Spirulina major PCC 6313: one gene and its partner. The protein of the gene in region 1 interacts with the protein of each later gene in a pairwise test. Links are inferred from orthologs where the notes say so. Each region holds a gene or a part of one and is shown in the gene's direction. Other genes may lie near its edges.

Evidence for each region.
Region 2: the proteins of eno (region 1) and rpe interact in binary tests that used the Escherichia coli proteins (3 or more experiments, as listed by UniProt). The link is inferred for Spirulina major PCC 6313 from one-to-one orthologs.

What each region holds. Positions count from the first base shown.
Region 1 is NZ_KV878783.1:370,772-383,118, forward strand. What follows is about bases 5,064-8,019. They hold eno (phosphopyruvate hydratase), read left to right. Parts: upstream 5,064-5,874; coding sequence 5,875-7,164; downstream 7,165-8,019. Other genes in these bases: SPI6313_RS23250 (hypothetical protein), read left to right, coding at 5,679-5,825; dcd (dCTP deaminase), read left to right, coding at 7,283-7,864; thyX (FAD-dependent thymidylate synthase), read left to right, coding at 7,933-8,019. Outside these bases: SPI6313_RS01820 (YdcF family protein), read left to right, coding at 1-359; SPI6313_RS01825 (transglutaminase domain-containing protein), read right to left, coding at 380-2,050; SPI6313_RS01830 (DUF928 domain-containing protein), read left to right, coding at 2,364-3,203; more of thyX, read left to right, coding at 8,020-8,655; SPI6313_RS23255 (hypothetical protein), read left to right, coding at 8,729-8,869; tnpC (IS66 family transposase), read left to right, coding at 10,127-11,392; hydA (dihydropyrimidinase), read left to right, coding at 11,516-12,347. UniProt on the Escherichia coli protein: Catalyzes the reversible conversion of 2-phosphoglycerate (2-PG) into phosphoenolpyruvate (PEP). It is essential for the degradation of carbohydrates via glycolysis.
Region 2 is NZ_KV878783.1:480,553-492,708, forward strand. What follows is about bases 5,040-7,804. They hold rpe (ribulose-phosphate 3-epimerase), read left to right. Parts: upstream 5,040-5,953; coding sequence 5,954-6,655; downstream 6,656-7,804. Other genes in these bases: SPI6313_RS02315 (c-type heme family protein), read left to right, coding at 5,040-5,803; SPI6313_RS02325 (Npun_R2821/Npun_R2822 family protein), read right to left, coding at 6,895-7,804. Outside these bases: SPI6313_RS02290 (mechanosensitive ion channel family protein), read right to left, coding at 175-1,044; SPI6313_RS02295 (sll1863 family stress response protein), read right to left, coding at 1,221-1,529; SPI6313_RS02300 (metal ABC transporter solute-binding protein, Zn/Mn family), read right to left, coding at 1,767-2,714; SPI6313_RS02305 (metal ABC transporter ATP-binding protein), read left to right, coding at 2,816-3,589; SPI6313_RS02310 (metal ABC transporter permease), read left to right, coding at 3,710-4,558; more of SPI6313_RS02315, read left to right, coding at 4,757-5,039; more of SPI6313_RS02325, read right to left, coding at 7,805-7,815; SPI6313_RS02330 (Npun_R2821/Npun_R2822 family protein), read right to left, coding at 7,936-8,931; SPI6313_RS02340 (ATP-binding protein), read left to right, coding at 9,807-12,156. UniProt on the Escherichia coli protein: Catalyzes the reversible epimerization of D-ribulose 5-phosphate to D-xylulose 5-phosphate.

The sequences.
Region 1 (12,347 bases):
TGCGTCGCTTGGATGTCCCTCAAGGCGCGATTATCGAAGAACCCCGCTCCCTCAACACCTACCAAAATGCCCTCTACACCAAAGCCATCCTCGACAAAAAAGGGCTGAATCGGATTCTCCTCGTCACCTCTGCGTTCCACATGCCGCGCTCGGTGGCTATCTTTGAAAAGCTCGGCATTGACGTGATCCCCGCCCCCACAGATTTTTACATCACCGATGGCAGCGTCACCGGAACTCAACGCACCCTCGTCGGCAACATCCTCGATCTCGTTCCGGAAACGGGCCGCCTCGCCTCCACCACCGAAGCGATTAAGGAATACATCGGGATTTTGATCTATCGTCTGCGGGGTTGGGCGTAGGATTGAGGCCTTGGAGACGATTACGGGGGCGGGGGTTGGAGTTCTTCGAGGATGGTGAACCGAACATGGTTAATCGCCAAATCGCCGATGGAAAGCTGCTCTTTCGTTGTCGCAATGTCGTTGATATAGAGTTTCTCGAAGGGAACGCCTTTCCCCATTTCGGCGTGATACCAGGCTAAACCCATGAAAAAGCGCGTGGGATAGGGGCCGCCTTCCACCACATCATCGGGGTTTGATTCCATCGGTAGCCAGCCGTAGCCCGGTAGATAGAACTCCATCCACACATGGTTAAAGTCCGGTTCGAGGAGTTGGCCCCGTTCGAGGGCTTTGGCGGGGCATTTATAGCGGCCCACGGTGCGGCAGGCGATGCCGTTGAGGCGGGCGAGGGCCAGCAACACCCCTAGATATTCACCACAGGAGCCAACCCCCCGCGCTAGGGCCACGTCGGGGGTATCAATATGGGGTTTGATGCCGTAGGAGAGGCGATCGTAAACATAGTTACGGATGTTGTACATTTTCCGCAGCAGGTTCGTTTCGTTGCCGATCGCTTCCTTGGCGGCCCGTTGAATAATCTCCTTATCCATGGCCAGATTGTCGTTGTCCACCAAATACCGGGTTTGGAATGCTTCGGAGAGTTCGGGCACGTTTTCACCATCTTGGGGGCCAAACTGGTATTTGATGCCCCAGACTTCGAGGGTGGCTTTCCAACCGAAGATATAGCGTTCGCTGGATTTGAGGGTGTCAAATTTAAACACCGCGAGGCGTTGGCCGTCGAGTTCCCGTTCTTCAAAGGGCAGGCCGACGGCTTCGATCGAGCGAATTTTTTGGCGGGGGGTTTCGGCGGGGAGGGCCATGCGCCACTCTAAATCCTGCACTTCTACGGGGTCGAGGGGGGATAGTTCCTCCACGTAGGACATTTCCACGAGATAACCGTTGGAGAGGGCGAGGTTTTGATCGGGATAGTAGGCGAAGTAGAGGGGATGGATGAAGGTGCGATCGCGGTATTGTAGTTCGTGGTTGGGGTTGGCGTTGGGGTTGTCGCGCAGATAGGGTTCCTCTTGGGCGTAAGCCACGTAGAGGACATCCTCGTTAAACGCCAGGCCGGACGGGGCATCAAAGGGGGTCAGGACATTGAATTTCATTTCCCCCGTGGCCCGGTCTAAGCAATAGACACTTTGTTCGATATTGTCCGTGAGCCAGAGTTCCTCGCCATGGACGGTGATGTTTTCAAGACCAATGCCGGGGGCGTAAAAGCGAGTAATTTCGCGGCGCGTTTCCCGACTAAAAATGAGAATGTGGCCTGTACGTTGACAGGTGACGTAGATTGTCGATTCCCACACAGCAATGCCGTTGAGGGGATAATACAGACTCAAGAAGCGATGGGGATGGAAGCGATCGGCATCGTCTAAGGAACAAAAATAGATATCTTCTCCTCTGGTAAACCAAAGGGTGTCATGGGCGATCGCCAATCCCGTTGCACCTACAAAATCTTGCCAACTGTGGGGATTGATAATCCGAGTGTTGTGGGTGTGGGCTTGAATCTCCAAGAGATACCCTGTCGTGGAATCCAGGGCGTATAACACATCTTTGTGAAAGGCAATGCCATGGATGGACGCTGCTGCAAGAGGATGAATCGTCTGAGAAGACGGAGCAGACGCTGCCAAAGTAGAAAGGGACGAATCGGGAATCATGCTCAGTGGGCGTGAAGAAACAGCAGTAGATTCACTGTCAGAAAGTGACGTTGACGGTAAACCCCCAAGTTAGCAGATACTCCCACGCTCTCACTGCTTAAAGTGAACTTTCTCTCGTTGGACGTTTATTCTCCAGTTCAGTTACAACAAGACTAGAGAACGATCAGGGTGCTATGAGCGTAGGATTCACGAGTCCACTTTATTTTTTCTGTCTGATTCCGATACTTTATAGGGACAAACATAGGTCATGCCGTATTTAAACCGTACATCGCGCCGAATTTCACGGGCTATTCTCGGAGGTAGTGTTGCCCTGATGACCCTAATCGCTCCGGTGGTTGTTGCCTCCGAGGGCGCGATCGCTCAAAACTTACCCAGCCTAGAACAATGGCAAGAAGCCGGGTTCACCCCCGCCGTCGATACTTCTCCCCAACGCAGTGATGTGGGCGGCACACGCGGTGGCCCCACAGAAACTGCTACCCCTGCCACAGAGGCCACCGATTTGATGGCCCTTGTGCCCAACTACAATCGGTTCGGCGTGACGGTACTTGATAATCCGCACCTCTTGGTCTATCTACCGAAGGCCAGCACCAATCGGATTGTGCGCCTTGAAATCGAAGCCGTCACCGTTGCAGACTCCGAAAATGGTGGCACCACCCAACATCAATTTGTTCATGCCCAAGAATGGGAAGTGGGGCAAAACGGCGGCATTATGGATTTGAGTTTGCCCTCCTCCATTCCCCATGCAGAGCATCCCCAAGCTCAGCGATCGCTCCTCCAACCCAACACAGACTATCGTTGGGTCGTCTTGGTTTACGACAACACCGACGCGATTACCGGTAAAGTAGAAGGCTACATTCGCCAAATTGAAGTAGACCAAGTCCCATGGCGCAATGCAGACCCTAACACCCCAGTTATTGCCGACTACCTCAGCAGCCTATCCCCCCACGACCAAGGCACATTCCTGTTTCAGAATTTTGTGTGGTATGACGCAGTGAAGGCCCTAGCCAACGCCTACCAAGATGATCCAGTCGCCACCGAAGCCGATTGGAAGCAAGTCTTGAAATTGACCGGCTTAACGGATGCCCAAATCAACACCGTACTCACACAAATGTCCCAAAATCGCGACTTCATCCAAGGAGATGCTCTCCTGTGATTTAAAAGTCCCCCGTTCTGAAGCCGGGGGATTTTTAGCTAATCGGTGGGAAGCCCCGCGCTGTACCGACAAGGTCAGTGTCGGATGGCTGTGGAATCATTGCTTGGCTGTGATGACGGAAACGTACAAAACGACTGGCCAGGGTGTTTCTGCGTTCACGATGAAGAAACAAATTCCTCTGCTCAAAGCGGAGTAAGTAGCTCAGGCAAGAAAGAGTGAACTATGTAACAGAATATTGAGGTTGTCGCAGATTGACATATTCAGTGGAGTGAGCGTTTTGTTGTGCCCGAGCATCAAGTCCAAAAATGACCTCACAAGCCAACTCCTTCTCTGACTCAAACATCTGACCAACCAACTCATCTCGCTTGAGATGCTGCCACTCCAACTCAATAGGATTCATCTCTGAACAGTAGGGGGGCAGGAAGAAAAGATAAAGCCCCTGAGCTTGCCAAGTAGCAATCTGGGCTTGAACAAGCTTGCTGGTATGAATGGAGCCGTTGTCCAGCACAATGACCCTTATCCGTCCGGTTTTCGAGAGGATGTCAGCGGCACTCTGGGCTTGCTGGTTCATCAAGGCGATGAAGTCATCGCTCTTAAAGCTGCCTAAAACCAGAGAGTAGATGAAGGTGACCAATGGCTGCCACAAACCGATGATGCTGAGCCTCTTGCCTCGCTTGCGAGTCTGCTCCTGTCGTTTTTGCTCACCTCGGAAGTAATCGCTGTAACTGGCGGCACTCCATAAACAACTGCCGGATTCGTCGCCGTAGAGCAAGTCAATCTCCCCTGCTGCCGCAGAGAGTTCGAGCATCTCTAAGTCTGCTTGCTTAATCGCCCGCGTTGCTGGGTCTTGGCGCTCTCGGTGACTCTGACGTGTCCGCTTCCATATCACCCCCTTTTTTTGAGCACCTGACGCAGATGGTCTGGGCTCAAGGTAATGCCTCTGTATCGTTTGAGTTTCTTGGCTAACTGTACGCTGTTATAGGTTCGCTTTTCTTCACGCAAACAGGTTTCTAGGTACACCATGTCGGCTTCTGTCCAGGTGCTCTTTTTTCCTCTTCCTGGTGCATCCCAGAGTCCGCCTAAGCCCTTTTCCTGCCAACGTTTGAACGTTTTCCTCACTGTCCCTACATTCCAGTGCAAGTGTTGGGCTATCTTTTCGACGTACCATCCTTGATGGCTGAGTCTCAGAGCTTCTGCACGGTCTTTGACTCTCTGTATTACTGTGGTTGCTTTCCTTAGCTCCCACAGGGTTCTTTCTTCCTCTGGGCTTAGAAATACTCTCATCCTTGCTCCCATAAGTACACCTGTTCTTTATACTCACTCTTTACATCTCTCAATCTACCTCTCTTTTTCTACCCTGGCCTACTTATGAATGGCTGAAAGCATGCTATTCGCAATGTTTGCAGCAGTCGGTAAGCTAATCGGCATCTAAATTGCACCCTAGTTTTTCTAAGCCCCTTTGTACAAGGGTTTCAGCGTAACTGGCACAATGTAGTTTGAATGCCGATCAGCTTACTGAATCTGTCTCAGGCATTCCAACACTTCTTTGTCGGCAGAGCACAGTATCCCAATTTCAAATCTAAGCATCGTCGGCAGTCAATTCAGTTTCCTCAAAACGTATTATTGGTGTCTGATGCCGCCATTAAATTCCCCGGTTCGCTCGGTGTTGTTGTGGCCAAGATTCACCGACCGATTGAGGGGACGTTGAAGACTGTCACGGTGTCCAGGTATCCAGATGGGAAATACTTTGCATCGCTGCTGGTCGAAGATGGTACAGCCAAGCCGGAGTTGTCTAGCACGGGTAAGGTGATTGGACTTGACTTGGGATTAACAGACTTCGCGATCGCGTCTGATGGTTCCAAGTTTCCTCATCCACGTCCTCTCAACAAGTATGAACGCAACCTAAAACGGAAGCAACGTAAACTTGCCAGACGCAAGAAAGGCAGCCAGAACCGGCACAAAGCACGCTTAAAGGTTGCCAAGGTTCACTCTAAAATCGCCAGAGTCAGGGAAGACTTTCATCACAAACTATCCCGCAAGATAGTGAACGAAAACCAAGCCATTGTGGTAGAAGATCTAGCCGTTAAGAATAGGGTCAAGAATCACAATCTAGCCCAAGCAATCAGCGATGTTGGTTGGGGTCAGTTCTGCACCATGCTCAAATACAAGCAGAGTTTGAAGGTAAGGTGTACCTGGAGATTGGGCGATTCTTCCCCTCTTCCCACCTCTGCTCAAACAGGCTGCTACCGCTAGAAAAGATGGATCTTTCGGTGCGCTCGTTTGTCTGCCCTTACTGTCAGGAACGGCATGATCGAGACATCAATGCGGCAATTAAGATTCAGACAGGAAGGCTTGCGGATTTTGGCCTCAGGAAGTGGGGCTTCTGCTCTAGGACGCGATGTCAGACCACAGGGAGGGAGGCGCAAGTCTACCCTCTCCGAGGCTGTCGCGGTTGATTAGAGAAGCCCGCGCTGTATGCAGAGCATCAGCGTCGGGTACTTCACCCCAGCCCCCTCGAATCAATGCAGCCAGATTGGGATGAATGCGATCGCCCCCGCTGGCTTCAGTTTAAAACTTTTGGTGAAAAAGACAGTTTCTCCCACCGTCTCACCCTATGCTTAACAAGATTACGGGGTTTAGCCCCGTTGCTTCGTCATCATGAGGAACAACAATGCTCGATAAACTTGAAGCGGTTATTGAAGAGATCAACGCCAGAGAAATCCTCGATTCTCGCGGTCGCCCCACCATCGAAGCCGAAGTCCTGCTCGACAGCGGAGCCTTCGGCCTCGCCCAAGTTCCGAGCGGTGCGTCCACCGGCAGCTTTGAAGCCCACGAACTCCGGGATGGAGAGAGCCGTTACGGTGGCAAAGGTGTCCTTAAAGCCGTACGCAACGTCAACGAAAAAATCGCCGACGAATTACGCGGCATGGATGCCCTAGACCAAGTGGCGATCGACCACTGCATGATCAGCCGTGACGGCTCCCCCACCAAATCCAACCTCGGAGCGAACGCCATTCTTGCCGTCTCCCTCGCCACCGCCAAAGCTGGCGCAGATCACCTCGGCATTCCCCTCTACCGCTACCTGGGTGGCCCCCTCGCCAACATCCTCCCCATCCCCTTCATGAACGTGATTAACGGCGGATCGCACGCCAATAACAACGTTGATTTTCAAGAATTCATGATCGTTCCCGTCGGAGCGCCCACCTTCGCCGAAGCCCTGCGCTGGGGCGCGGAAGTCTTCGCCTGCTTGAGCGATGTGCTGAAAAAAGATGGGTTACTCTCTGGGGTGGGGGATGAAGGGGGCTACGCGCCGAACCTCGCCTCCAACAAAGCCGCTTTGGATTTACTCGTGGCAGCGATCGAACAAGCCGGATACAAACCCGGCACTGAAATCGCCCTGGCCATGGATGTCGCCGCCAGTGAATTCTACAAAGATGGTCAATACATCTACGACGGCACACCCCACAGCCCCGCCGAATTCATTGACTACCTAGCTGAGTTAGTGGCGCAATATCCGATCATTTCCATTGAAGATGGCCTCCACGAAGACGATTGGGCTAGTTGGAAAACCTTGACGGAAAAACTCGGCGACAAAGTGCAACTCGTCGGCGATGACCTCTTCGTCACCAACCCCACCCGTTTACAAAAAGGGATCGACGAAAATGCCGCCAACTCGATTTTGATCAAACTCAATCAAATCGGCTCCCTGACGGAAACCCTCGAAGCGATCGAACTGGCCCACCGTAACCAATACGCCTGCATGATTTCCCACCGTTCTGGGGAAACCGAAGACACAACGATCGCCGATCTCGCTGTCGCCACCCGTGCGGGCCAGATTAAGACAGGCTCCCTCTGTCGCAGCGAGCGGGTTGCGAAGTATAATCGCCTCTTGCGCATCGAGGAAGAATTGGGCGATCGCGCTCAATACGCTGGTGCGATCGGTATGGCCCCTGGTGCATAGCCCCAAAAACAACACCCATCGTGATCTGCACCATGATCATTAAAACAAGGGGCTTAGTCCCCTTGTTTTCCCATCTTCATCTTTGTATTGATCAACTCGCCTGATTGCCCACAACACCATGATTCAAAATGACATCTGGATTAAACAAAAAGCTGCCGAAGGATTAATTCAACCCTTTGAAGCCACTTTAATCCGCAAAGTCGATCAACTCCCTGTCATTTCCTACGGACTCAGTAGCTACGGCTATGATATCCGCCTCAGTCCCAACGAATTCCGCGTTTTTCGTCATATTCCCGGCACAGTTGTTGATCCGAAATATTTCAACCCCCACAACCTTGAACCGGTGGAATTACATCATGATAAAAACGGCAATTTTTTCATCCTCCCTGCCCATTCCTACGGCTTGGGCGTTGCCCTAGAAAAGATCAACGTTCCGGATTATATTTCCGTATTATGTATTGGAAAATCAACCTACGCACGTTGCGGAATCATTGCAAATCTTACCCCCGCTGAAGCCGGTTGGCGCGGACATTTAACCCTCGAATTCTCTAATTCTTCTAGTGCAGATTGCCGAATCTATGCAAATGAAGGAGTAGTACAGCTACTCTTTTTAGAGGGTGAAGAATGTGAAACGAGCTACAACAAACGTCAGGGAAAGTATCAAGATCAGCCCGAACAAGTGATTGTTTCACGGGTTTAGAGCGTAACTCCTATTCTTTCATCATTGTTTGAAATCCACAATAATTTCTAGATTGTACGCTTGGCATCATGGATAAATTTCGAATTGAATTACTCGCTGCAACACCTAACCCTCAGCAACTCATTTGGGCAGCGATGCACCAAGATTACAGCGAAGACTGTGTCTACGATCAGCAGGATAAATTCCCCAGCGAAGAAAAAGCAGGCGCATTAATTATCAAATATTTATTAGCAGGAAATAAGGGACATTTTGGCCCCCTTGAACATCCTCAAATCACCGTCAATGCTTGTGCATTTCCTCATTCTATGATGCAGCAGGTGCGGACTCATCGCGTCGGCATCAGTTTTGACTGTCAGTCAAATCGGTATACGGGGCAGCGCATTCTAGATGTGGTCACCGGAAAACGAACGGTTGAAGATGTGTTTTATCTGCGTCCGGTGGGGAATTATACGAACCGACAAGGGAAGAAGTATTTCTATTCCGAAGAACAGCGCAATACAGATTTAGAGTGGTGTTTTGCAGCGTGTCAGCGATATGCAGACCAGTTAGCAGCGGGGATGTCGGAAGAACATGCGCGGGGGACAATTCCGTTTGATGTGCGGCAACATTTTGTGTTGAGTTGTAATGTGCGATCGCTGATGCATCTCCTCGATTTACGGTGGAAAAAAGATGCCCAACTCGAAGCGCAACAATTTGCCGAATTGCTCTTTAAGCAGTTTGAACAATGGTGTCCCGCGATCGCGCAATGGTATCTAGAAAACCGTGCCCAAAAAGCAAGACTCTCTCCTTAAACTATGTGATCGAATGGTAAGGATTCAGGTGGGGGGGGGTTGACAAATCAGAAAAAACAGCTAAGTTAGCACAATGAAGCCCATCGAGATTCCCCCAGCCGTCGAACGAGAGCAACTGAGACAAGCATCATCAGAGGTGCTGGTGGAACTGGTGTTGCGGCAACAAGAGATTATTCAGCAACTAGTGTCCAGTCAACAATCAATTGACGGATAGAGATGTTGTAATTTCAGCCTGGCATCAGCCGTTGTAAATCGCCAATCAATCCATGTTTCCTGATGATTGCGCTCGTCTTGCCAGGCATCCACTTCACGCTTGAGTGTCTCCTGATCAGGAATCCGGCGACTTAAGCACTGACGACTCAAAACACTCAGTTCAATCTCGGCCATATTCAGCCAACTGCCATGTTTGGGGGTATGGCAGAATTCCAATCGACTCAAGATGCGTTGTGCTTCTGCCGGTTCAAAGGCTTTGTAGAGTGAGGCCGGGGAATGAGTATTGAGATTATCCTGAATGACAATGATTTTTTGGGGTTGGGGCGTAATCGATATCCACTAACGTTTTGAGCAAGTGGGCATAATCTACTGCGGTGCGACGCTCTGTGACCGTCACGCGCCGCCACCCAATCATCGGTTCACAGACCATAAACAGGTTGGCTGTCCCGTTGCGCTCATATTCATAATCCACCCGTTCGGGCTGCCCCGGTTGAGCCGGAATGGGTAGGCGGGTTTCTTTGACTAACTGTTTGCCCGCTTCATCAATGCAAATCACAGGCATGTTTGGGGTGTAATCCGTCTGATAGACCGTCAAGACTGCCTCCATATACCAGACAAACTCTGCGCTTTGGCTCGGTGGAATTACCCAACAGCTTTGTCGCCAGGGTTGGAGTTCGTTTTTTTTAGTCAGTTGCCGCACGCTTTCATGGCTGATGTCATCGACATAGTCCAACTCCACCATCTGCTGTGCTAACAAACGTAACGTCCATCGCCCCTGACCTGCGGGCGGTTCACTACAGCACAACGCCACTAAGTGTGCCTCCGTTGTGCCATCCAACTTTCGGGGGCGACGGGGATGGGGGCGAGGGCTTAAGGCTGCCTCTAGCCCCTCTTCGACAAATCGTTTCCGCACTCGCTCAATAGTTCTCAGGCTAATATCAAGGGCTTCTTTTATATCCTGATCTCGCCAACCGGGGGATTGCTGGCAAATCGGCTTTGAGGAGAATTCGGGCATGATTGATCAGAGCCGCAGCTCGTTTCCCCGTGGTGACAATTTCCTGGAGGTCTTGTCGTTCTTCGTCACTTAAGCGCACAACGTATTTTTTGACCATGTCAGCCTTGGTTTGAACACTGACTTCATCTTACTCTTCTCACTCGGCACTATCTCTTTGACTAAGCACTAGTCTGGGAAATAGAGCGGCTCAAGAACAACGCCAACAGCGATAGCGAGAGTTCATCGAAACCCCCATCAAGCGACATCCACAAACGCTCAGAACACCAACCCCCAGAAAAAGAGCCACCAAGCCAAGGAAAACGTAAACCCGGTGGGCAACCCGGTCATCAGGGAAAAACTCGCAAAGGGTTTGGCAGAATAGACCGCTACGAAATGGTGCGAGCACAAGTGTGTGGGTACTGTGGGAGCCAAGAGTTGAGCCTAGTCCCCCGAAAAACGCGCCGCCATGAAGTAGCCGAGTTAATCCAACCCGCCATAGAAGTAGTGGAGTATGAGCAGCAGTGCTGCTGTTGTAGCCGATGCGGACAGGAAACATGGGGAGAGTTACCGCCGCAAGTGCTGGGAGGTCAAAGCTTAGGAGTCGGGCTGCAATCCCTGTTGGTGTGGTTGGGGAACTACGCTCACATGAGCTATGAAAAGCAGCAGGAATTCCTAGAGGAACTGGGGAATATCACCGTGGGAGTAGGGACATTACAAGCGACCAACGAAAGGGCATCCCAAAGCGTTAAGCCGACAGTAGAGGAACTGGGAAACTGGGTGAAACACCAAGACTACGCCCAAGTGGATGAAACACCATGGCTAGTCAAGGGAGTGAAAGAGTGGATGTGGGTAGTGTGTGGGGTGGGTTTTTGCCTCTTCCACGCCGCTGATACTCGTTCAAGGGCGGAATTAGAGACCCTATTAGGTCGAAGCTTTGATGGTGTACTCGTCTCTGATGACTTCAGTGTGTACAACGGTTATGAGGTGAAAGCCCAGCAGAAGTGCTTGGCTCATCTAAGGCGGCACTTCAAGAAAGTCTGCAAGCTCAGGCATGGAAAAAATCCAGAGTTGGCGAAGGCATTCCTGGATTTGATTGACACAGCCTTTGAGCAGCATCGTCAGTGGCGTGAAACCGAGGATGGGGCTGCCTATCATCAATGGGCGGCGGGCTTTATCTATGAGGTGAAGGCGGCTGTGGAGCATTGGCTCCCCCTGGCTGGGCATGAGGCGGGCTTGTTATTGCGCTCTCTACGCGATAAGGCAAATCAGTGGTGGTATTTCCTGTCCCATCCAGAAATTCCCCCGGATAATAATCGTGCGGAACGCTCGTTGCGGTTGGCTGTAACCAAGCGTAAGGTTTGTGGTGGCTCGCGTTCGATGGCAGGTTTTGCCCAGACGGCAAGGTTACTGAGTGTGATTCAGACTTGTCGGACTCAAGGGCGTTCGGTGTTGAGTTTCTTGAAACAAGCTTTGATGGCGACGGCTTCTCCTGAGCAAGTCTCCATGCCTTCCCTCATCCCTGCTACCTGAATCCTTACATCGAATGTAATCATTTATCGCAAAATGTAAGGAATTCAATCCAATCGTAACAACCGGATCAAGGTGTCTCACCTGACTTTTAAAATCAGAGTGAAATGATTGAAGGTATGGGCTATGAGTCAGGTTTTAATTCGGGGTGGGCGGATTGTGACGGCGGTGGATGATTACCATGGGGATCTGTTGATTGAGAATGGGCGAATTGAAGCGATCGCACGCCATCTTGACGTTCCCGACGCAGAAATTCATGATGCCACCGGGTTGCTCGTGATGCCCGGTGGGATTGATGTGCATACCCACATGGAAGGCGAGCAAGGCCCCGCCATGAATTGTGATACCTACGCTAGCGGAACAGTTTCGGCGGCCTTTGGGGGAACAACGACCATTGTTGATTTTGCCTATCAAAATAAAGGGGATGGGGCAAAGAAAACCGTTGAAGAACGGTTAGCATTAGCTGACCCGCAGGTTTGTATTGACTATAGTTTTCATCTGATTTTAACCGATGTCAATCCTGATACCTTGGCCGAACTTCCTGATCTGATTAATACCGAGGGAATTTCGAGCTTTAAAATGTTCATGGCGTATCCGGATATTTTGATGGTCGATGATGCGTCAATTTATCGCACCATGAGCCGAGTGCGGGATCATGGCGGCATGGTGAATTTGCACGCGGAAAACGGGGCAGTGATTCAGGTCTTGATTGAGGAGGCCTTAGCCGAAGGCCGCACCGATCCTAAATATCACGGTTATACCCGACCGCGTCTCATGGAAGCCGAAGCCACCCATCGGGCGATTCGCTTGGCAGAATTGGCAGAAATTCCGGTGTATATTGTCCATCTGTCGGCTCCTGAAGCGTTGGAAATGGTCGTGCAAGCCCGCGATCGCGGCGTTCATGCCTTCGCTGAAACCTGTCCCCATTACCTCTTTTTAGACAAAACTGAATACGATC
Region 2 (12,156 bases), 110 kb from region 1 along the record:
CGCCTCCAGGCTGCCGTTGAATCACCCCGTCGCAATCCACAGGGATAATCTTCATTGTGCAATAGATGCGATCGCACCGCTGCGATCCGGGCCATTAATGGGTCAGAGGTTGTTTAAAAAGCGTCTTGAATAGAAAGGCAAGGGGCTTAGGCTCCTTGTTTTCATCTCTCAGGATCACGATTTCGGTTGATAGTCACTGTATTGATCTTGGTTGTAGAAATAGAGGGTACGGATCGGGTAAGGGATGGTGATATTCGCACGATCAAATTCGGCTTTGATCGCCAACATCACCCGCGTTTGAGTGCGCCGCACCGACCCCTGATCCGACGGTGTCCAGTAGCGCAGTAAAAAGTTAATCGAACTATCGCCAAATTCCACAATATCAATCTCCGGCACGGGATGGTCTAAGACCCCTTCAACATTGGTTAAGAGCGTTTGCAGAAGTGCGATCGCTTCCGACAGCGGCGTATTGTAATCCACCCCCACCGCCAAATCAGTTCGGCGGCGATCGAAGGCTGTGCGCACCTGCACCGCGCTGGTGAACACATCAGAATTAGGAAGGAGGATTTCTTCGCCTTGATAGGTGCGAATCGTAGTGGTGCGAATATCAACACGCTCCACTGTGCCTTCATAGTCTCCCACAATAATTTGATCACCTAATTTAAACGGTTCTTGAATCAGGAGTAATGTACCGGCCAAAAAATTCTTAAAAATATCTTGAAATGCAAACCCAATTGCCACGGAACTCAGACCCAACGTGGCAATAATATCCCCTAAGTTCAACCCCGGAAATGCCACCACCGCCGCAAATAATGTCCCCACCACCCACGTTGTAATACTCGTGACTTTGATCACCAAAAGCCGCAGTGAGCGACTTTTAAGGGTTTGATCTCCGATTTTTTGGGCAATATTTCCCGTTGCCTGGGCGAGGTAGCGAGTTAATAAAAGAATGATCACCGCTGTGAGAAAAGCGGGGATCAGCTTGATTCCACCTCCGACTAACTCCTGTAGGCTGTTAATGGCGGTGTCAATGAGTCGATTCATAATCACGATGAGTGCAGTCCAACACGCTGGGGTTGGTGACAATATACCGAATTTTCAGGGAGGGGACGGGTCAGGGGAGAAGGCGCGATCGCACTCTTTCCCTTGACCCATCCCCCCCCCAATGGGGCGAAATCAGCCGAGGCACTCAGACGATTCACCCCGGCTCACTCTCGATATTATTGGAACTTCTCGCCGGCCCGATTCACGGCCTGTTCGAGTTCGCTCCAAGCATTCTCAAACCCGCTTTGTAGATCTTGCCAGGCAGATTCACTCGATTGCTGGATTTCGCCAAGTTTTTGGGATACAGCATCGCGCTTGCTGTTGAGTTCGCTCAACGTGTCATTGTATTGTAGTTTCGCGTCGGCTTTGGCTTGGTCGGCCTTGGCTTTTAGCTCGTCAATTTGAGCGTTGAGCTTATCGAGTTGCGTTTGGACTTTGTTTTCGTAGTCTTGCTTGGACAGGTTTTGCAGTTGTTGGGTCGTCATCAATGAAGACCTCCTAAATGAATGTTTGCAATTGAATCATTTCAATCTGCTTACACTGTAGCGATCGCGCCCCCCTCCCTCACTCCATCATTGGAGGGAACTCCAGATCAGACCTCTTCCCTCAAAAGAGGGACATCCCGCACTCGATTCTAGCCAGTAGCGGGCAAGATGCCCGCACTACGGCTCGGAACTATTACCGTAGTGCAGGCATCTCGCCTGCTTGATGAATCATTGAAGCTAGTCGCTGCCGGGCCAAGGCTCCACCGTTCCGCCCAATGCTGTCGCGATCGCCTCCGTATTCGCCACCAGCATTTTGATATAGCTGTCGCCGTTGCTGCCCGGTGCGCCAATCGAGTCAGAATATAAGGGTTGATCTGCGAGGGTGACTTGGGCTTCCGTGGCGACGGCTTGGATCAGGGAATCATTGATCGTCGTTTCCGCGAAAATAGCCGGCACACCCGCCGCCCGGATCGCATCGGAGAGAGTTTTCACCGTTTGGGCGCTGGGCTGCTCTTCGGTGCTGATCCCGATTAATGTCCCCAACATCGTCAAATCATAGGCCGCCACATAATAGGCAAAGGCATCATGGGTCGTCACCAGTTGGCGGTGTTCCGGGGGAATTGTGGCAATTTGGGCGGTGATCCAAGCGTCGAGGGCTTGGAGTTGAGCGATCAGGTCTGCCGCGTTGGCGGTGAACAGATCGGCATCAGCGGGGGACAGTGTGATCAATTGATCGCGAATCGCTGCCACCATGGCGATCGCATTTTCCGCATCGCCCCACACATGGGGATCGGGAACCCGTTGCCCCTCATAGTCCAAAGCCAACGGCTCCACCACTTCCCCCACCGCAAATCTTGGGACCTGCGCCCCCACTCCTTCGATCAAGCGAATCAAGGCCGGTTCTAGTTGATAGCCGTTATAGAGAATCAAATCCGCCTCTTCGAGGGCCACGGTATCGCGGGGCACGGGTTCATAAATATGGGGATCATCCCCCGGCTGCAAAATACTGATTAATTCAATCTCATCCCCCCCCACCTCAGCGGTCAAATCCGCCAGGATTGTACTCGTCGCCACCACCTGGGGGAGGGAGGAATCAACGGGAACTACAGGGGTACAGCCCCAGAGGAGGGCGATCGCAGCCGCCCATGAACATCGGCTCAGACTCCACTGCATCATTCTTTTCATATTCTTTTCATTATTTCTATCATATTCTTTTCATTTTTTGATAGGCTGAACCATAACCCCCTCGTTAACGTAGCGATATATCGTTGTTTGCCAAACTCCCTATGGATCACGCCTTACCCCTCCCAACCGCCGATCGCACCCTATCCATTCAGCACCTCGCTGTCCGCTATCGCAGCGTCGAAGCCCTCCGAGACATTACCCTTGATGTGCTCCCCGGCCGAGTTACCGGCATCATCGGCCCCAACGGAGCCGGGAAAAGTAGTCTCCTCAAAGCCATGCTCGGCCTGATTCCCACCAGTTCCGGACGGATTGACTACAACGGCAAACCCTTAAAACAGCAACTCGCCCACGTGGCCTATGTGCCCCAACGGAGCCAAATTGATTGGAGCTATCCCGTGACCGTGTGGGATGTGGTGTTGATGGGACGGGTGCGGCAAACGGGCTGGTTTCAGCGGTTTTCGCCCGTCAGTCGCCAAGCGGCGCGGGCAGCCCTCGAACGGGTGGATCTGCTTAAGTTGCGCGATCGCCCCCTCGGACAACTCTCCGGCGGACAGCAACAGCGGGTGTTTTTAGCGCGATCGCTCGCCCAAGCCGCCGCTATTTTTTGTTTTGATGAACCCTTTGTGGGCGTGGATCAAAAGACTGAAACGATTATTTTTGAAATTTTCGCCGAACTCGCCGCCGCCGGTAAAACGGTGCTCGTGGTCAATCATGATCTAGGCGAATCCATTACAGAATTTAATGATTTAATCATCCTCAATCGGGACTTAATCGCCGCTGGCCCCCGCCCCCAAGTGTTTAATGATCAAACCCTGAAGCGGGCTTACAGTGGCCAAGTGATGTTTTTCGATGGGGCGCAACCCTTCGCGGCGTAAGTCTGATCGTTCCGCATTAAATCCACCTTAACCGTGATGCGATCGCGCTCCCTCCCTACACCCTGTAACGCTGACCCTCTGAATCCCGTGGGCAATGCCCACCCTACGAAATCTCCATCTATGCAACCGTTTTTTGAAGCCCTCTGGCTGCCCCTCACCTATGGATTTATGCAGCGATCGCTAATTGTGGCGGTGATTGTCGGAATTATCTGCGCGATCGTCGGCAGTTACTTGATGGTGCAGCGGTTAGCCCTGCTGGGGGATGCGATTAGTCATTCCGTATTGCCGGGGTTAGCGATCGCCTTTTGGTTAGGGGTAAATTTGTTCATTGGAGCCTTCATTGCTGGGGTACTCAGTACCGTATTAATCAATCTGATTCGGACGCGATCGCAAATCAAAGAAGATGCCGCCATGGGGATCGTTCTTTCCGCCTTTTTCGCCCTCGGCATCACCCTAATTACCCTCATTCAAAAAAACAACAAAATCGACCTTAATCATTTCCTATTTGGTAATATTCTCGGTGTAACCAGTGCCGATGTACGCGATACCTTAATCATTGCCATTTTAGTGATCATCAGTGTCGTTTTACTTTACAAAGAATTACTCTTTTACACCTTTGATAAATTGGGCGCTCAAGCCGTCGGGTTGCCCGTGAAATTCCTCGACTTTAGCCTCATGGTGCTTATCGGCATGACCATTGTTGCCAGCCTCAAAGCCGTAGGGGTGATCATGGTTTTGGCCTTGTTAATTACCCCGCCTGCAACGGCCTATCTCCTCGTCACTCGCCTCCATCACATGATGTTTTTGGGGGTTGGATTGGGCATTTTTTCGAGCATTAGCGGTATGTATTTAAGTTACTTTTATAACCTCCCCTCTGGGCCTGCGATCGTGCTGGTGGCCACGGGTCTCTTTTTCCTCGCCTTTCTCTTTAGCCCCAGTCAAGGTCTGCTCACCGGCCATCGGGCGTAAGGTTCACGCGGGTGCGATCGCTGCCCTTCACGGCGTGATCATGCCAGCACCTGATCCCTGCCGTTTGCAAGAAGAACGCTTACACTTGGGAAGAGAGTTTGGCACGATGGTGAACATTGTTGGTTCTGCACTGTTCTGAACTGTAGCTCTCGATTCATAGCCCACGTTTTCTACAGTCGAGCGATCGCCCTCTTCCCCATGTTTAAATTTCCCATCGATCGAAAACGTCTAAAACTCAGTTCAAAATTCACAATCATTCTCGGATTAATTTTTTTATGCGGGAGCGTGTTGAGTTATGGCGTACTGTCTCACCTGCAAAGCCAAAGTGCGCAGCGGATGGTCACAGAACAATCTGTGACGTTAATTAACACCCTCAATGCCCTGCGTGATGAATACGCCGATAATATTCGTCCCCTCCTCAAAGAGGAACTCGACACCACCCCGGAATTCACACCAGAAACCGTACCGAGTTATGTGGTGCGCCAAGTGTTTGAATCCTTTCGAGAACAGGAAGCCTTTAAAGACTACCTCTACAAAGATGCTGCCCCCAACCCCACCAATCCTCGCGACCAAGCCGATGAATTTGAAACAGCACTGGTGAGTACGTTTGAACAAAATCCAGACTTGGTAGAATTACATGGATTTCGGGAGCTAAATGACCAGTCCTTATACTATGTGGCGCATCCTTTAAAACTGACCAATCCTAACTGTTTAATCTGCCATAGTACGCCAGATGTTGCCCCAAAAAATTTAATTAAAACCTACGGCCCGGAGCGCGGTTTTTTTTGGGAATTGGGGGATATTATTGCCACTCAAATCATCTATGTTCCAGCGCAACAAGTACTATGGGAAGCACAGCGAAATACCTTGGTCACGATCTTGATTTTCATGGTGATTTTCGGGATCACATTGCTGATTTTAAATCGTCTTTTAAGGCAGTTGGTGTTAGAACCAATTCGACCAATGGCACGGGTGGCGACTCAGTTAAGCCAGCCGGATCTTGTTTCGAGTTCTGAACTGGTGCAAGCTCAGGATTTAGTCAGCCTCGATCGCATCTCTGGGAGTGGTGATGAGTTGGGGCAGTTGGCGCGGATTTTTCAACGGATGGCGCGGGTGATTGCCTCACGGGAGCAGGATTTATTGGTGCAACTCCAAAACAGCATTAACCAGGTAGAGCCGTCTGCAACAAGGGGGGGGTTAAGCCTCGATGCGGTGAAGCGGTTAATTCTGCGATCGCAGAATTAACCGCCAAACACCGCCGGACTCAGACCCGGATTAAATCACCCCAATCGCGATTATTACCCCCAAAAATATAAATTCTTTATGAAAGATCGTTAAATTTTGTTACTCTAGATACCAAAGATTTGCACCGTCACTTAGAGGAAGAGCCACACCATGACTCAAAAACAAACTGTTGTTTCCCCGTCCATTCTGTCCGCTGACTTTGGCCGTCTCGGCGAGGAAATCCGCGCCGTTGATGCGGCTGGGGCTGACTGGATTCATGTTGATGTCATGGATGGTCGGTTCGTTCCCAATATTACGATTGGCCCGCTGATCGTCGAAGCGGTGCGCCCCCACACCGAAAAGCCCTTAGATGTGCATTTGATGATCGTCGAGCCGGAAAAATATGTGGCGGACTTCGCCAAAGCGGGCGCGGATATCATTTCCGTCCACGCTGAGCACAACGCCTCGCCCCACCTCCACCGCACTCTCGGCCAAATCCGCGAATTGGGTAAGCAAGCCGGTGTAGTGCTGAATCCTTCTACGCCGTTGGTGCTGATTGAGCATGTGCTCGAACTCTGCGATTTGGTGCTGATCATGAGCGTTAACCCTGGGTTTGGCGGTCAGAGCTTCATTCCTGCGGTGTTGCCGAAAATTCGCGATCTGCGCAAAATGTGCGATGAGCGCGGTCTTGACCCCTGGATTGAAGTGGATGGCGGTCTGAAGCCGAACAACACCTGGCAGGTGCTCGAAGCGGGGGCGAATGCGATCGTGGCGGGTTCTGCGGTTTTCAAAGCTCCGGATTATGCAGCGGCGATCGAAGGGGTGCGCAACAGCAAGCGCCCGGCGGGTACTCCGGAACTCGTCACTGCCTAGGGTTTAAGAATTTCACGATAGGACATCACTCTAAACGAAATGCAAGGGGCGCGATCGCGCTCCTTTTTCTGTGGCGGCACGGCTCTAACCTAGATTATTCATAACGCTGATTTAAAAATTGCGAAAAAGCACGATAAAAAGCTCAATTTCATCCCATAGCGGGCAAGATGTCCGCACTACCGAGCATAACGAGGAATACCGTAGTGCAAGCGTTTCGCCTGCCTGATGAATAATCTAGGCTAAAACAAGCGGCGAACTCGGCGTTTGACTTGCTCAACCCACGAAGGGGGAGGCGGTGGGGGGGGATCGGCGGGGATCGCATCGCTGTGGAGATAGCGGTAATGTTTCCAAATTCGCCAATAGGGACAGCCGGGCGTGATCCGAATCCCCGCCCAGTGGAGATATTGCAAGCGTTGACCGTCGCAGTTGGGATCGGCGAGGGCATCATCACCGAGGGGGACAAATTGGGGACTTCCCGCCCAACTGCCGGGCGCACCGCCGGGACGATTGACGAGGTTAAAGCGTCGTTCTGGGGGGATTCGTTTGAGGATCATGTAGTTGATGATCGGCTGGTCGGAAGTTTTTTGGGAAAAGTCGAAATAGTCCGGATGGGCGGCACATTCGGCAAAGGTGTCGTAGAGATCCTGCTCAGAGAGAAGATTTTTTTTCGCGGCCCACCAACCGCCATTGAAAAGACTGGCGCGATCGCGCTCTACCAGCACCCCATCGCTGAATATTTTTGGCGAAAAAACATTACCAATGCCGCCCCGATGTTGATAGTCACAACAGAGAAAGTCGTAGGTTTGCAATGCGTCTAAATTTTGGGCAATGGCTTCAAAAACGACAATATCTGTATCGATGTAGAGAAATTCATCATATTCGCCAAACCAACAGGCTTGTTTCCGAAATTGATTCGGTCGGGCGAAAAAACCTGCCCCAAAAATGTCATAGAGTTTTTGTGATAGCCGCTCAATAAAGGCGAGATCAGCATAGACCTTCACGCCATACTGTTCCTTTAAAAGGGCCGCTACCTCGTGATAGTTTTCGTCGTAGGGAATCAGGGTAATCGACACATCGGGATCATAGTGACGAATACTGTTGAGGAGCGCGATCGCTTGTTCGGTGAATTTATCGTTGGCTGTAATATAAATACCGCGCATTGTTGCTTGTGGTGAGGGTGACGATTAAGCGTTTAAGGGAGTTGATGCACTCGTTTACTGTTCGGTCAAATATTGATAGATTGAGAAGGTGATCCGGAGGTTTAGATCAGCCCCAATATCCTACAATCCGAGCTTCTGGGCAACTCGTTTAAATAGACTCGGTGAGGGATTGAGGGGTTTAGGTTTGCCGCGAAACTGGGGGCGCTGGTCAGGATGATGAAGAAAGCGATAGGTTAAAAAAGTGTCACGATAGGGGCAATCGAGATTTTCCCCGGCACAGAGACGCGCAAACGTAGACGCACCCACGCCGATGTAGTGCAAAAACGTGAGGCAATTGCCGTGATCAAACACGAGGCGATCGCGCTCCTCAAAATGGGTTGAAGTCACTGCGCAACCTGTACTTTGTTCTGTTGGTAATTCCCGCGCAAAATTGTAGATTGATTTGCGCGATCGCATCATCATGTAGTTCAACAGCGACTGATTCGGGGCGCGGGGATAGAGTACCTCCGCGTCTCCCGTGGCTAATTGCTCGACAATCCAGGCTCGTTCCTCGGCAGCAAAAAAGCCCCGATGGGAGGCAAAAAAGCCCGAACAAAAAATCTCATACTCCAACCGCTCCGGGCTGAACAATTCCGTTAATTTCGGTGATTCAACGGTGTAAATATGGGTTGGATCTTTAAATTGAAAATCGTAAATCACCGTATCGCTATGATCCAACTGCTGGAAAATGAAATCCACGGAATTGAGCACCACCACATCCGCATCAAAATAAATAAACCGCTCAAACGGAGCCGCCTCATCAAACGCCGCATAGCGATGATTCGCCCCCAAACGTCGCACCCCTTTGATCCCTTGCTGCCGCCACTGGGCCAACGCGGTCGGATGAGTCTGCCACACCGCCAACGAAAACGTTTCCCACGCCTCGAACAACGCCGGATCATCCAAGAGGGTCACGTTGGGACGGTGGGCAATTTCCGCCGCCACTTGTGCTGTGTTGTCGTCGTAGGCGAACACCGCAACGGGATAGTCGCCCGCGTTGGCTTCCACACTATTGAGAAATGCGATCAATTGATCCAAAACCGCATCATTGGCCAAGGTGTAAATCCCGTCAGTCATGGTAATTTCGGGTGGCGTACGGTTTTCAGTGTACGCGATCGCACTCTTTCCCTTGACAGGGAGGCGTGCATTTCGTCGGCTAGGTCGAGTCATCGCGAACCCCAACAGGCTCCACCAAAATTCATCTTCTGTAGTGCGGGCATCTTGCCCGCTGGGATTTAGACAAGCTTGCCCGCTGGGATTTAGACAAGCTTGCCCGCTGGGATTTAGAAAAATACAGGGAGCAGGATGCTCCCACTCCCTTCAACATTCATTTTCTGTCGTGCGGGCATCTTGCCCGCTGGGATTCAGACTTCAGATTTTGTCGTAATTGCAACCTTTGTCCTGTACTCAAGGCCACAACCATCAATCCGGTTCAATCCAAACAGGTTACAGCCTGATTGACTGACAAAAGATCATGTTTGAATCCCGAAACCCCTTACCAGGAAAGGGGTTTAGCGTTAGAGAATTGGATGCCCCTGATCTTGAGCCATCTCGGTGTTGAGTACAGATCGGCAAAAGCCTTACCAGTCCTTGGTTATGCTTGCTTGCTAGGGTGATCGCTGAAACACCCAGGGGGTAAGGATTTCCAAAGTTTTGTCAGTCAATCAGGGTTACAGCTTGTTCATCCATGGCTTAACCCATTGCCCCCACCCTAAAATTCTCTCCCCAACGCAGGCGAGGGACGTTGAAGGCCGATCCGCCGATTCGATTATTTCTGAATCGGCTGCACCATCCAGAAACAAAATAGTTAAGAAACGATTCAAGTGTTTGTGAAATCTTACAATGGTGATTTTGAATTCTTGAACTATCATAGGGTACAGTCATTTCCCTATTAGCAAGATGAATTAGTATACTTTGCTACACAATACTCCAATCATTCTTTTTTTCAGAGTATGAACACCGCATCGTCCACCCGTCGAATTGTTAAAGAACGGCGCGACTACAATACTTGGGTCGCCAATGAAACCCTAGAAGACTATTCCCTCCGTTATGCGCCGAAATCTTTTCGGAAATGGTCGGAACTCTTAGTCGCCAATACGGCATTGGGGGGGATTTCATTTCTCGCCCTCGAAGCGATCGGCGGATCTTTGGCGATTAATTATGGGTTTTCTAATTCATTTTGGGCGATTCTTGTCGTCGGAGCGTTGATCTTTTTGGCGGGAATTCCCATCGCCTATTACGCGGCGAAATACAACATTGACATGGATTTACTGACGCGGGGGGCGGGGTTTGGCTATATCGGCTCCACGATTACCTCGCTGATTTATGCGTCGTTTACCTTTATCTTTTTTGCCCTCGAAGCGGCGATTATGGCCCAGGCGATTCAGTTATATTTTGGGCTGCCATTATGGCTAGGATATATTCTCTGTTCAGTTATTATTATTCCCCTCGTTTTTTATGGGGTGACGCTGATTAATCAATTGCAGTTGTGGACGCAACCGCTCTGGTTATTTTTGATGATCGCGCCCTACGGATTTGTGTTGGCGAAAGAGCCGGACGCATTGACGAATTGGATACATTTTGCGGGGAATTCACCGAGTGGGGCGGGGTTCGATCCGCTGTTGTTTGGGGCGGCGGCGACGGTGTCGTTTTCGTTGATTGCCCAGTTGGGGGAGCAGGTGGATTATCTCCGGTTTTTGCCGGATCAGGGGGAGAATAATCGGGTGCAGTGGTGGCTGGCGGTGATTACGGCGGGGCCGGGTTGGATTGTCTTGGGGGTGGGCAAGCAGTTGGGCGGGGCGTTTCTCGCGTCATTGGCGATTTCCCAGGGGATTGCGATCGCTCAAGCCAAAGAACCCGTCCAAATGTACCTCGCCGGGTTTCACTATATGTTTGACAATCCGGCGGTGGTGCTGACGGTGGGCACGGTGTTCGTGATTGTGTCGCAGATTAAAATCAACGTCACCAATGCCTACGCGGGATCGTTGGCTTGGTCGAATTTTTTCTCGCGCTTGACCCATTCCCATCCGGGGCGGGTGGTGTGGTTGGTGTTCAACGTGGCGATCGCCCTGATGCTGATGGAGTTGGGCGTGTTTTCCACCCTAGAGGCGGTTTTGGGGCTGTATTCCAATGTGGCGATCGCCTGGGTGGGCGCTCTCGTGGCGGATCTCGTGATCAATAAACCCCTCAAACTCAGCCCCTCCTATATCGAATTCAAACGGGCCTATCTCTACAACATCAACCCCGTCGGCTTTGGCTCGACCGCGATCGCATCCCTGATTTCCATCCTTGCCTTTGTGGGCGCGTTTGGCCCCTTCGCCCGCGCCTTCGCACCCTTCCTCGCCCTAGGCATTGCCTTCACCCTCGCGCCGATCATTGCCTGGCTCACCAAAGGCCGCTACTACATCGCCCGCGAAAACACGATCCGCCTCAACACCGTCTCCGATGCTCTGCTGGAATGTATCGTTTGCAGCCAAGAGTATGAAGTGGCCGACACGGCCTTTTGTCCGGTCTATGACGGGCCGATCTGTTCCCTCTGTTGTAGCCTCGATGCCCATTGCCACGATGCCTGCAAAACTCCCGACCACGGCCACGCCAACTGGACTCACCAGATTGCAGAGATCGCGTTTCGGGGCAAGATCCAGCCTCAGCTTGGGGTGCGGATTGTGCGCTTTGTGGGAATTTTTACCCTCCTCGGTGGCAGTATCGGCACGATCATGGGGTTGGTCTATGTGTTTGTGGCTCCGAACCCGGCGACTAGCGTGGGTCATGCCTTTGTGAATGCGTTTATGCTGCTGCTGGTGGTGGCGGGGATGGGGGCTTGGTGGCTGGTGTTGAGTGAGGAAAGTCGGGAACTGGCCGAAGCGGAATTAGACAAGCAAAACGAACAACTCCAGGGCGAAATTCGCGATCGCCAAACCGCCCAAGCCCAACTCCAAAAGCTCACCCACGATCTCGAAATGCGCGTTGAACAACGCACCGCCGAACTTTCCGAAGCCCTCCGCACCCTCCAGCGGGCCCAGGGTCAACTCGTCCAAACGGAAAAAATGTCCAGCCTGGGTCAACTCGTCGCCGGGGTTGCCCACGAGATCAACAATCCGGTGAACTTCATCCACGGCAACATCAGCCACGCCCACACCTATGTTTCCGATCTCCTCGAACTGATCGACCTCTATCAACAGGAATTTCCCCAAGGCAGCCCCGCCATTGCCGACCTCATCGACTCCATCGAATTAGACTTTATTCAAGACGACCTGCCCAAGCTTTTAACCTCGATGCAAGTGGGAACCGATCGCATCCGTC